Regions from separate parts of the Buttiauxella noackiae genome, predicted to be linked through region 1. Evidence: predicted binding sites of a transcription regulator. Region 1 holds the regulator's gene; the other holds the start of a gene.
What was found. The regulator CRP, encoded in region 1, controls carbon source genes, mostly activating them, when cyclic AMP is high. The targets are predictions, from matches to a motif close to ATGTGANNNNNNTCACAT.
Positions count from the first base shown of each region.

Region 2: the regulator CRP is predicted to act here: its motif matches at 1,340-1,357, upstream of IX31_RS04430 (glycoside hydrolase family 3 N-terminal domain-containing protein).

Region 1 is NZ_JPRU01000003.1:15,668-19,854, forward strand. Features, by position in the region: gene IX31_RS15955 (phosphoribulokinase) at 29-907, shown strand; gene IX31_RS15960 (OsmC family protein) at 1,001-1,405, opposite strand; gene crp (cAMP-activated global transcriptional regulator CRP) at 1,721-2,353, shown strand; gene IX31_RS15970 (YccS/YhfK family putative transporter) at 2,530-4,187, shown strand, end outside.
Region 2 is NZ_JPRU01000001.1:985,942-990,128, reverse strand. Features, by position in the region: gene IX31_RS04435 (glycoside-pentoside-hexuronide (GPH):cation symporter) at 1-1,175, opposite strand, end outside; gene IX31_RS04430 (glycoside hydrolase family 3 N-terminal domain-containing protein) at 1,498-3,879, shown strand; RNA gene rprA (antisense sRNA RprA) at 4,010-4,116, opposite strand.

The sequences.
Region 1 (4,187 bases):
TTGCTATCACCCATGGAGTTGTTGCCTTATGTCAGCCAAACATCCGGTTATTGCCGTTACAGGTTCCAGCGGCGCGGGAACGACAACCACCAGCCTTGCTTTCCGTAAAATCTTCCAGCAACTCAATTTACGTGCAGCGGAAGTTGAAGGTGACAGTTTCCATCGTTTCACTCGTCCTGAAATGGATATGGCTATTCGTAAAGCACGCGACCTTGGGCGCCATATCAGCTATTTCGGCCCGGAAGCCAATGACTTTGGTTTACTTGAGCAAACTTTCATTGAGTACGGGAGAACCGGGCAAGGTAAGTCACGCAAGTATCTACATACTTACGATGAAGCAGTACCCTGGAACCAAATCCCCGGAACCTTTACGCCATGGCAGCCACTACCAGAACCCACTGATGTTTTGTTTTATGAAGGTTTGCACGGCGGTGTGGTCACGCCACAGCATGATGTAGCCAAAGCCGTGGATTTACTGGTTGGTGTGGTACCGATTGTGAACCTGGAGTGGATACAAAAACTGGTGCGAGATACCAGCGAGCGCGGGCATTCCCGTGAAGCGGTAATGGATTCTGTGGTTCGTTCTATGGATGACTATATCAATTACATCACGCCGCAATTCTCTCGCACCCACATCAACTTCCAGCGCGTCCCAACTGTTGATACGTCGAACCCATTTGCGGCTCGCGGCATCCCGTCACTGGATGAAAGTTTTGTGGTGATTCATTTTCGCGGGCTGGATGACATCGATTTCCCGTATTTACTCGCCATGCTACAAGGCTCATTTATTTCGCATATCAATACATTGGTGGTGCCGGGCGGCAAGATGGGGCTGGCGATGGAATTGATTATGACACCGTTAGTGAAACGGTTGGCGGAAGGGCGAAATATTAATCAGGGCGATTGATCACCGCCCTTGTCATGACTTATGCCCGTTAGCATTCGATTTGCTGGTGGGCGGCACTCACAACCCCCTGCTGCTCGAAGGATAACGGATAAATTAGCCTTCAATCACTTCATAGCTATGAGTAACATTGACAGCTTTTTCAAGCATCAGTGCAACAGAGCAGTACTTCTCAGCAGAGAGATCTACTGCGCGGGAAACTGCAGCATCTTTTAACTCTTTGCCTGTCACGATGAAATGCAGATTGATATGTGTAAACAAACGCGGAGCCTCTTCACGGCGCTCAGAGGTCAGTTTCACTTCACAGTCGGTCACGGTGTAGCGGCCTTTTTGCAAAATAGAAACTACGTCAATTGCACTGCAACCGCCAACGGACATCAGCACCATTTCCATTGGGCTTGGTGCTTTATCACCAGAATTGCCATCCATAAGAATCTGGTGCCCTGAAGCGGATTCACCCAGGAAGGTAAACCCTTCAACCCATTTCACTCGTGCCTGCATGCTACTTACTCCTGTAGATAAATTACCGTTCAGAGTACGCAGATTCAGCAAATCTGGCAACGGAAGGCGACATGCGTCAAGCTGAAACGATACAACAGGAGACACTTGTCAAAAGCTATGCTAAAACAATCCAGATGCTACATCGATACATTGACGTAATGCATGTATGCAGAGGACATCACTAATTACAGGCAGCAAGAATGACTTGCATGCCATCTCCCCAAGGTGGGGAATATTCTAATTACTTGCAACGCCAGACAGGATGTTTAGCGTCCTGTCGTTGGTAGCCAGTTATAAAACAGAGGATAACCGCGCATGGTGCTTGGCAAACCGCAAACAGACCCGACTCTCGAATGGTTCTTGTCCCATTGCCACATTCATAAGTATCCATCGAAGAGCACACTCATTCACCAAGGTGAGAAGGCAGAGACGCTGTATTACATCGTCAAGGGCTCTGTGGCTGTTCTGATTAAAGATGAAGAGGGCAAGGAAATGATCCTCTCCTATCTAAATCAGGGCGATTTCATTGGTGAGTTAGGGCTGTTCGAAGAAGGTCAGGAGCGTAGTGCCTGGGTTCGTGCTAAAAGTGCCTGTGAAGTGGCTGAAATTTCATATAAAAAATTCCGCCAGCTAATCCAGGTCAACCCAGACATTCTGATGCGCCTTTCTTCGCAGATGGCACGCCGTCTGCAAGTCACTTCTGAGAAAGTAGGCAACCTGGCATTCCTGGACGTTACCGGTCGTATCGCGCAGACACTGCTGAACCTTGCTAAACAACCTGATGCAATGACCCACCCGGACGGTATGCAGATTAAAATTACCCGTCAGGAAATCGGTCAGATCGTGGGTTGCTCTCGCGAAACTGTTGGTCGCATCTTGAAAATGCTGGAAGATCAAAATCTGATCTCCGCTCACGGTAAAACGATCGTCGTATACGGCACTCGTTAATCTCCGTCTAAAAAAATGGCGTGTTACTTCAATAACACGCCATTTTTGTCTCAAAAAAACCAAATCTGAAACCCGTTTAGGCAGCAAGTGAGTTCATCCCGATGAGCTTACTCAAGTAAGTGATTCGGGTGAATGAATGCAGCTAACGCCGCTGCAGCTTTAAGTAAGAAGGGTTTATGTGGCGAAGAGTTATCTACCATCCCGAGGTGAATTACGCACTGCGACAAACGCTGGTGCTGTGCCTCCCTGTGGCGGTAGGTTTACTCGTTGGCGATCTCCAGTCTGGCCTGCTTTTCTCGTTAGTTCCTGCCTGCTGCAATATTGCGGGCCTTGACACTCCCCATAAGCGCTTCTTCAAACGTTTGATTATTGGCGGCAGCCTTTTTGCCATCAGTAGCTTGATCATGCAGTTGCTACTTTTGTATACCAGTGTGCCACTGCCTATCATTCTTGTTGTGATGGCACTTTTACTGGGTGTCACGGCAGAAATCAGCTCACTTCACGCGCGTCTACTTCCCGCTTCACTGATTGCCGCTATTTTTACGCTCAGCATGGCCGGGAATATGCCAATCTGGAAGCCGATGCTACTTTATGTCTCCGGTACGATTTGGTACGGCGTATTTAACTGGTTTTGGTTCTGGATGTGGCGCGAGCAGCCATTACGCGAATCATTGAGCCTGCTCTATCGGCAGTTAGCAGATTACTGTGAAGCAAAATACGGCATGCTGACTCAACATACCGATCCGGAAAAAGCGCTGCCTCCGCTACTGGCTCGTCAGCAAAAAGCAGTAGATCTCATTACTCAATGCTACCAACAGCTTCATATGCTGGCGGCGAATCAGCATAACGGCTACAAGCGCTTGCTGCGTGCTTTTCAGGTGGCTTTAGATTTACAGGAACACATCTCGGTAAGCCTTCACCAGCCTGCGGAAGTGCAAAAACTCGTCGAGAAAAGCCATGCAGAAGCGGTTATTCGCTGGAATGCCCAGACAATCGCGGCGCGGCTACGTGTACTGGCTGACGATATTCTTTATCATCGTTATCCACAGCGTTTTACGATGGAAAAACAGATCGATGCCCTTGAGAAAATCGCCCGACAGAATCCAGATAACCCGGTAGGGCAATTTTGTCATTACCACTTCAGCCGTGTCGCTCGCGTGCTACGCACTCAACGCCCACTCTATGTCCGTGATTTAATGGAAGACCGGCAGCGCCGTTTGCCGCTGTGGGCGGCATTAAAAAGCTATTTATCATTGAAGTCAGCGGCGCTTCGCAACGCAGCAAGATTGGGTGTGATGCTCACGATAGCCAGTCTGTTAGGTGCATTTTTACATCTGCCCAAGCCCTACTGGATTTTAATGACGGTGATGTTCGTGACACAAAACGGCTACGGTGCCACACGTGTTCGAATTCTCCACCGTTCGGCTGGCACCATCGCAGGCCTTGCCATCGCAGGTATTGCGCTGCACTTCCACTTCCCGCAAAGCATTGCCCTGGGCGCGATGTTGGTCATTACGCTGGTGAGCTATTTGTTTATTCGCAAAAGCTACGGCTGGGCGACGATAGGCTTTACGGTGACAGCCGTTTATACCCTGCAATTGATAACATTAAGTGCCGAGCAGTACATCGTCCCTCGCCTGATAGATACCTTGCTAGGCTGTTTGATAGCCTTTGGCGGTATGGTGTGGCTATGGCCACAATGGCAGAGTGGCTTGTTGCGCCAGAACGCGCACGATGCGCTGGAAAGGGATCAAAGTGCCATTCGCCTGATTCTAAGTAATGACCCCGAACCAACGCCGCTGGCTTATGAACGCATGAAGGTCAACCAGGCACA
Region 2 (4,187 bases), on a different contig from region 1:
AACCAGGCCAGGCCCCATCCGGTTAATGCGCCCCCAATTGCGACACCCAGTTTAATAATGAAGATATTCGCTGCAACGTTCATTCCGGTGATACGGCGTTGGGTTTTCCACTCGCCGTAGTTATTTGCATCGGTAATCATCGACCATTGCAGTGGAGCATTGATGCCTTGCAATATATTAAGCGCAATGTGTACCAGGAAAGCCGGGACCCAGTAGTTGGTTGGAAGTACAAGGAACAATAACCCGACTAATGCGCTCAGCACATTTACCCAAATAGAAGCACGGATTTTACACATCCAACTGCCAAGGGTTTTTGCAAATAAACTGCCGAATACTGCGGCGATGGTAGTCGCAAGCATAAACATAGAAATAACGCCACTACCCTGATGAAGGATATATTGTACGAAATAGACCAATAAACTCCCTCGCACCACAACACCGCATAACATCGCCAGGTTATAAACAGACAAAATACGCCACTGGTCATTTTTTAATAAAACTTTCAGATCGCGCATAATATTCAGGTTTTCTTCTTTTACTGGTGTAATACGTTCGCGGGTGGTGAAGAAACAAACCAAGAACATCACGCAGCCAATAACACCAAAAATACCCATCGCCCACTGCATACCCGCGGCTCTGTCTGTTGGGGAGATGAAATCAGCCAGCGGCAGAATTAGCGCGGTACCCATTGCACCACCGATTGGAGCAATGGCAAAACGCCATGATTGCAGAGAAAGGTTTTCCTTTGGATCAGAGGTAATTGCAGCACCCAACGAGCAATATGGAATATTTATGGCGGTATACATTAATGTCATGAATATATATGCGAGAACGGCGTAGACAATTTTACCGGTTTGGTCAAAACCGGGCGTTGAATAAACCAACACACAACTTACCGCAAATGGTACACAAATTATCAATAACCACGGACGGAATCGGCCCCAGCGACTTTTTGTTTGGTCGGCAATGGCGCCCATAATAGGATCCGTAATCGCATCCAGTACCCTGACGACCAAAAATAAAGTCCCCATTACTGCTGGGGGTAAGCCATAAATATTGGTATAGAAATAAGCGAGAATGGCAACTGAAGAATCAAACACGATGTGACTTGCCGCGTCACCCAGTCCAAACCCCAGTTTTTCTTTGATGGTAATTTTTTCAGTTAATACCGACATACATTCACCTTTATAAGAGTCGGAACATGCCACTAGTTATATGTGGTGAATCTGAACAGGAGTATTGTAATTTTTAATTTATGTTTTATGTTTCTTATCAATTGTGACGGGGTTATCTCTTATCCCATTCTCTTTGTAGTGAATTTTCCTTATTTCATGCATATTTTTGAACCCCATCACACTTACCGTTAAAAACCAAAAAACGTAATCTCTCAGTCTATTCTGGCAATTGTTTACTCCCTCATTCATCACCCATATTGATAATTAAAAAATTATCTTCGCGAACAGTCGCGTGGATGGCTGAACTCGAAAGGGGAATATTATGTCTGCCATTTATAAGGATGCTCACCGCCCGGTAAATGAACGTGTCGCTGATCTGCTGTCGCGCATGACCCCGGAAGAAAAATTTGCCCAAATGCATGCATGGTGGCTGGTTTTATCAAGTGATGGTAACCACCGGGAGCGCACGGATTTAAGCGATGAATTTGCAGGGGTAAAGGAACAGTCGGCACTTACCGAGCGTATTAAACTGGGGGTGGGGCAAATTACTCGACCATTGGGCACTCATATTGTTGATGCCAAAGAAGGCGTGCGTGCCGCTAACCGCTTACAGAAAACGCTGTTAGAAGAAACCCGACTGGGTATTCCGGCGCTGTTTCATGAAGAGTGTCTGGTGGGCCTGTTGTGCAAAGATGCTACGTTATTTCCTTCATCCCTGAATTATGGCTCGACCTGGGATTTGGATCTGATTGAACGTGCGGCTGCTGCTATTGGCGAAGAGGCTCGTTCAACCAACTGCCACCAGGGGCTGGCTCCGGTGTTAGATGTGTCGCGCGATGTGCGTTGGGGCCGTACGGAAGAGACTTTTGGTGAGGACCCGTGGCTGGTTGGGATGATGGCGACGCATTATGTCAAAGGCTTGCAGGGTAAAAACCGTGACCTGTTAGCCACGCTGAAACATTACGTTGGTCACTCATTTAGTGAAGGTGCGCGTAATCACGCTCCGGTTCATCTTGGTTTTTGCGAACTAAACGATATTTTTTTGCTGCCGTTTGAGATGGCGGTGAAGCTCGCTAATGCGGGTTCGGTAATGCCGGCTTATCACGATATTGATAACCAGCCGGGTCACTCTGACGAATTCCTGATGACCACAGTCTTGCGTGAGCAGTGGGGCTTTGACGGACTGATTGTGGCCGATTACGGCGGCGTGAGCTTGCTGCATCAACATCATGGTGTTTCACATGATGCAGCAGAGTCTGCGGCGCTGGCATTTAATGCTGGGCTGGATGTGGAGCTACCGAAAGATGATTGTGCTCGCCATCTTTCAGAAGCAGTAGAGCGCGGACTTATCACTATGCAAAAAGTCGATGAGATTGTAACTCGCGTATTAAAAGAGAAGTTCCGACTTGGCTTATTTGAGCATCCTTACCGTGATGAAAGCGGTGTGGTGCTGCAAAGTGCAGCCACCATAAAGATTGCTCGGGACGTGGCGACACGGTCAATCACCATGCTTGAGAACGACGGAACGTTACCGTTGAAGGGGCAGCCACGCGTTGCGGTGATTGGCCCGACGGCTGATGATCCGCTTGCACTCCTGAGCGGCTATAGTTTCCCGGTGCATCTGATTATCAGCGATATGCTTGAGCAAACCTCGCAAGTGACAACGCCGCTGGAAGCTCTGCGTAATCAACTGGGCAGCGATAATGTGCATTACAGCAAAGGTTGCCACATTATTGAGAAACGCATGGCTGGCGCGCCGGTATTTCCCGGTGATAGCGGTGGCAAACAGATGCAGGCATCACCGGTGTCAGATGATATGTCACTGATTCCTGAGGCCGTGAAAACCGCTGAGCAAAGCGATGTTGTGGTGCTGTGCGTCGGGGACTTATCCGGTTTGTTCCAAAGCGGTACGGTTGGAGAAGGTTCAGACACGGATAGTCTGTTGTTGCCTGGCGTGCAGCAACAGTTACTTGATGCGTTGATTGCTACTGGCAAACCGGTAGTTGTTGTGATGACCGGTGGGCGGCCATACAACCTGGGTGGTCAGGAAGATAACGTTGCGGCGCTATTAATGGCCTGGGCGCCGGGGCAAGAAGGCGGCCATGCGATCGCCGATATTATTACCGGCCATGCAGAGCCTGGCGGGCGGCTGGTCGTTTCCATCCCCAAAAGCGCGGGGGCGATGCCCTATTACTACAATCATAAACTGAAGAGCGGCGGCACACCGTTTGCTTTCCATTTTGGTTCTCGTTACCCATTCGGTTTTGGTAAAACCTGGACTGAATTTGATTACGGTCCGCTACAGTTTGAAAGCAGAGATGTTCCTAATGAAGGCGGCGTAGTTAGCGTTGGCATCACCGTGAGCAACAATGGGATGGTGTCCGGGAGTGAAGTTGTGCAGCTGTATGTTCACGATAAAGTCGCATCAATGGTGCGCCCTGTTCAGGAATTAAAAGCGTTCCAGCGGGTGCATCTTGAACCCGGTGCCAGTGCGCGGCTCACATTTAGCGTTCCGACCGATATGCTGAATTTCACGTCACGACGCGGAGAACGCATAGTTGAAGCAGGCGAGTTTGAGATTCGTGTCGGGGCTTCCAGTGCGGATATTCGAAGCTCTGGATGTGTGATGATCACTGGTGACACTAAGGTAATTGGTGGTAACTGGCGAATGGTGAGTCATTGCAAGATTGAATATCTAAAGTAATCCCCTAAATAATTCGAGTTACAGCAAGGCGGCAAGGGAGCAAATCCCCAGGAGTTTACTTTAGTAAATGACTGGGGTTTGTGAGTGCAGCCAACGCAGCTGTAGCTTGAAGAATGACGGGGATAAAAGGATAAAAAAAAGCCCATCGTTGAGATGGGCAAAGACTACACACAGCAATTCGTTGTTTCACTCAGGGGATTTCCATGCTTATAAATCAATGTGTTGATTCATAGCCGTGAAGTAATAGTAGGCATCTCATCCTGGAGCGTCACTCGGATTCGTCTCAATAGTTAATAGAAAGTAAACGG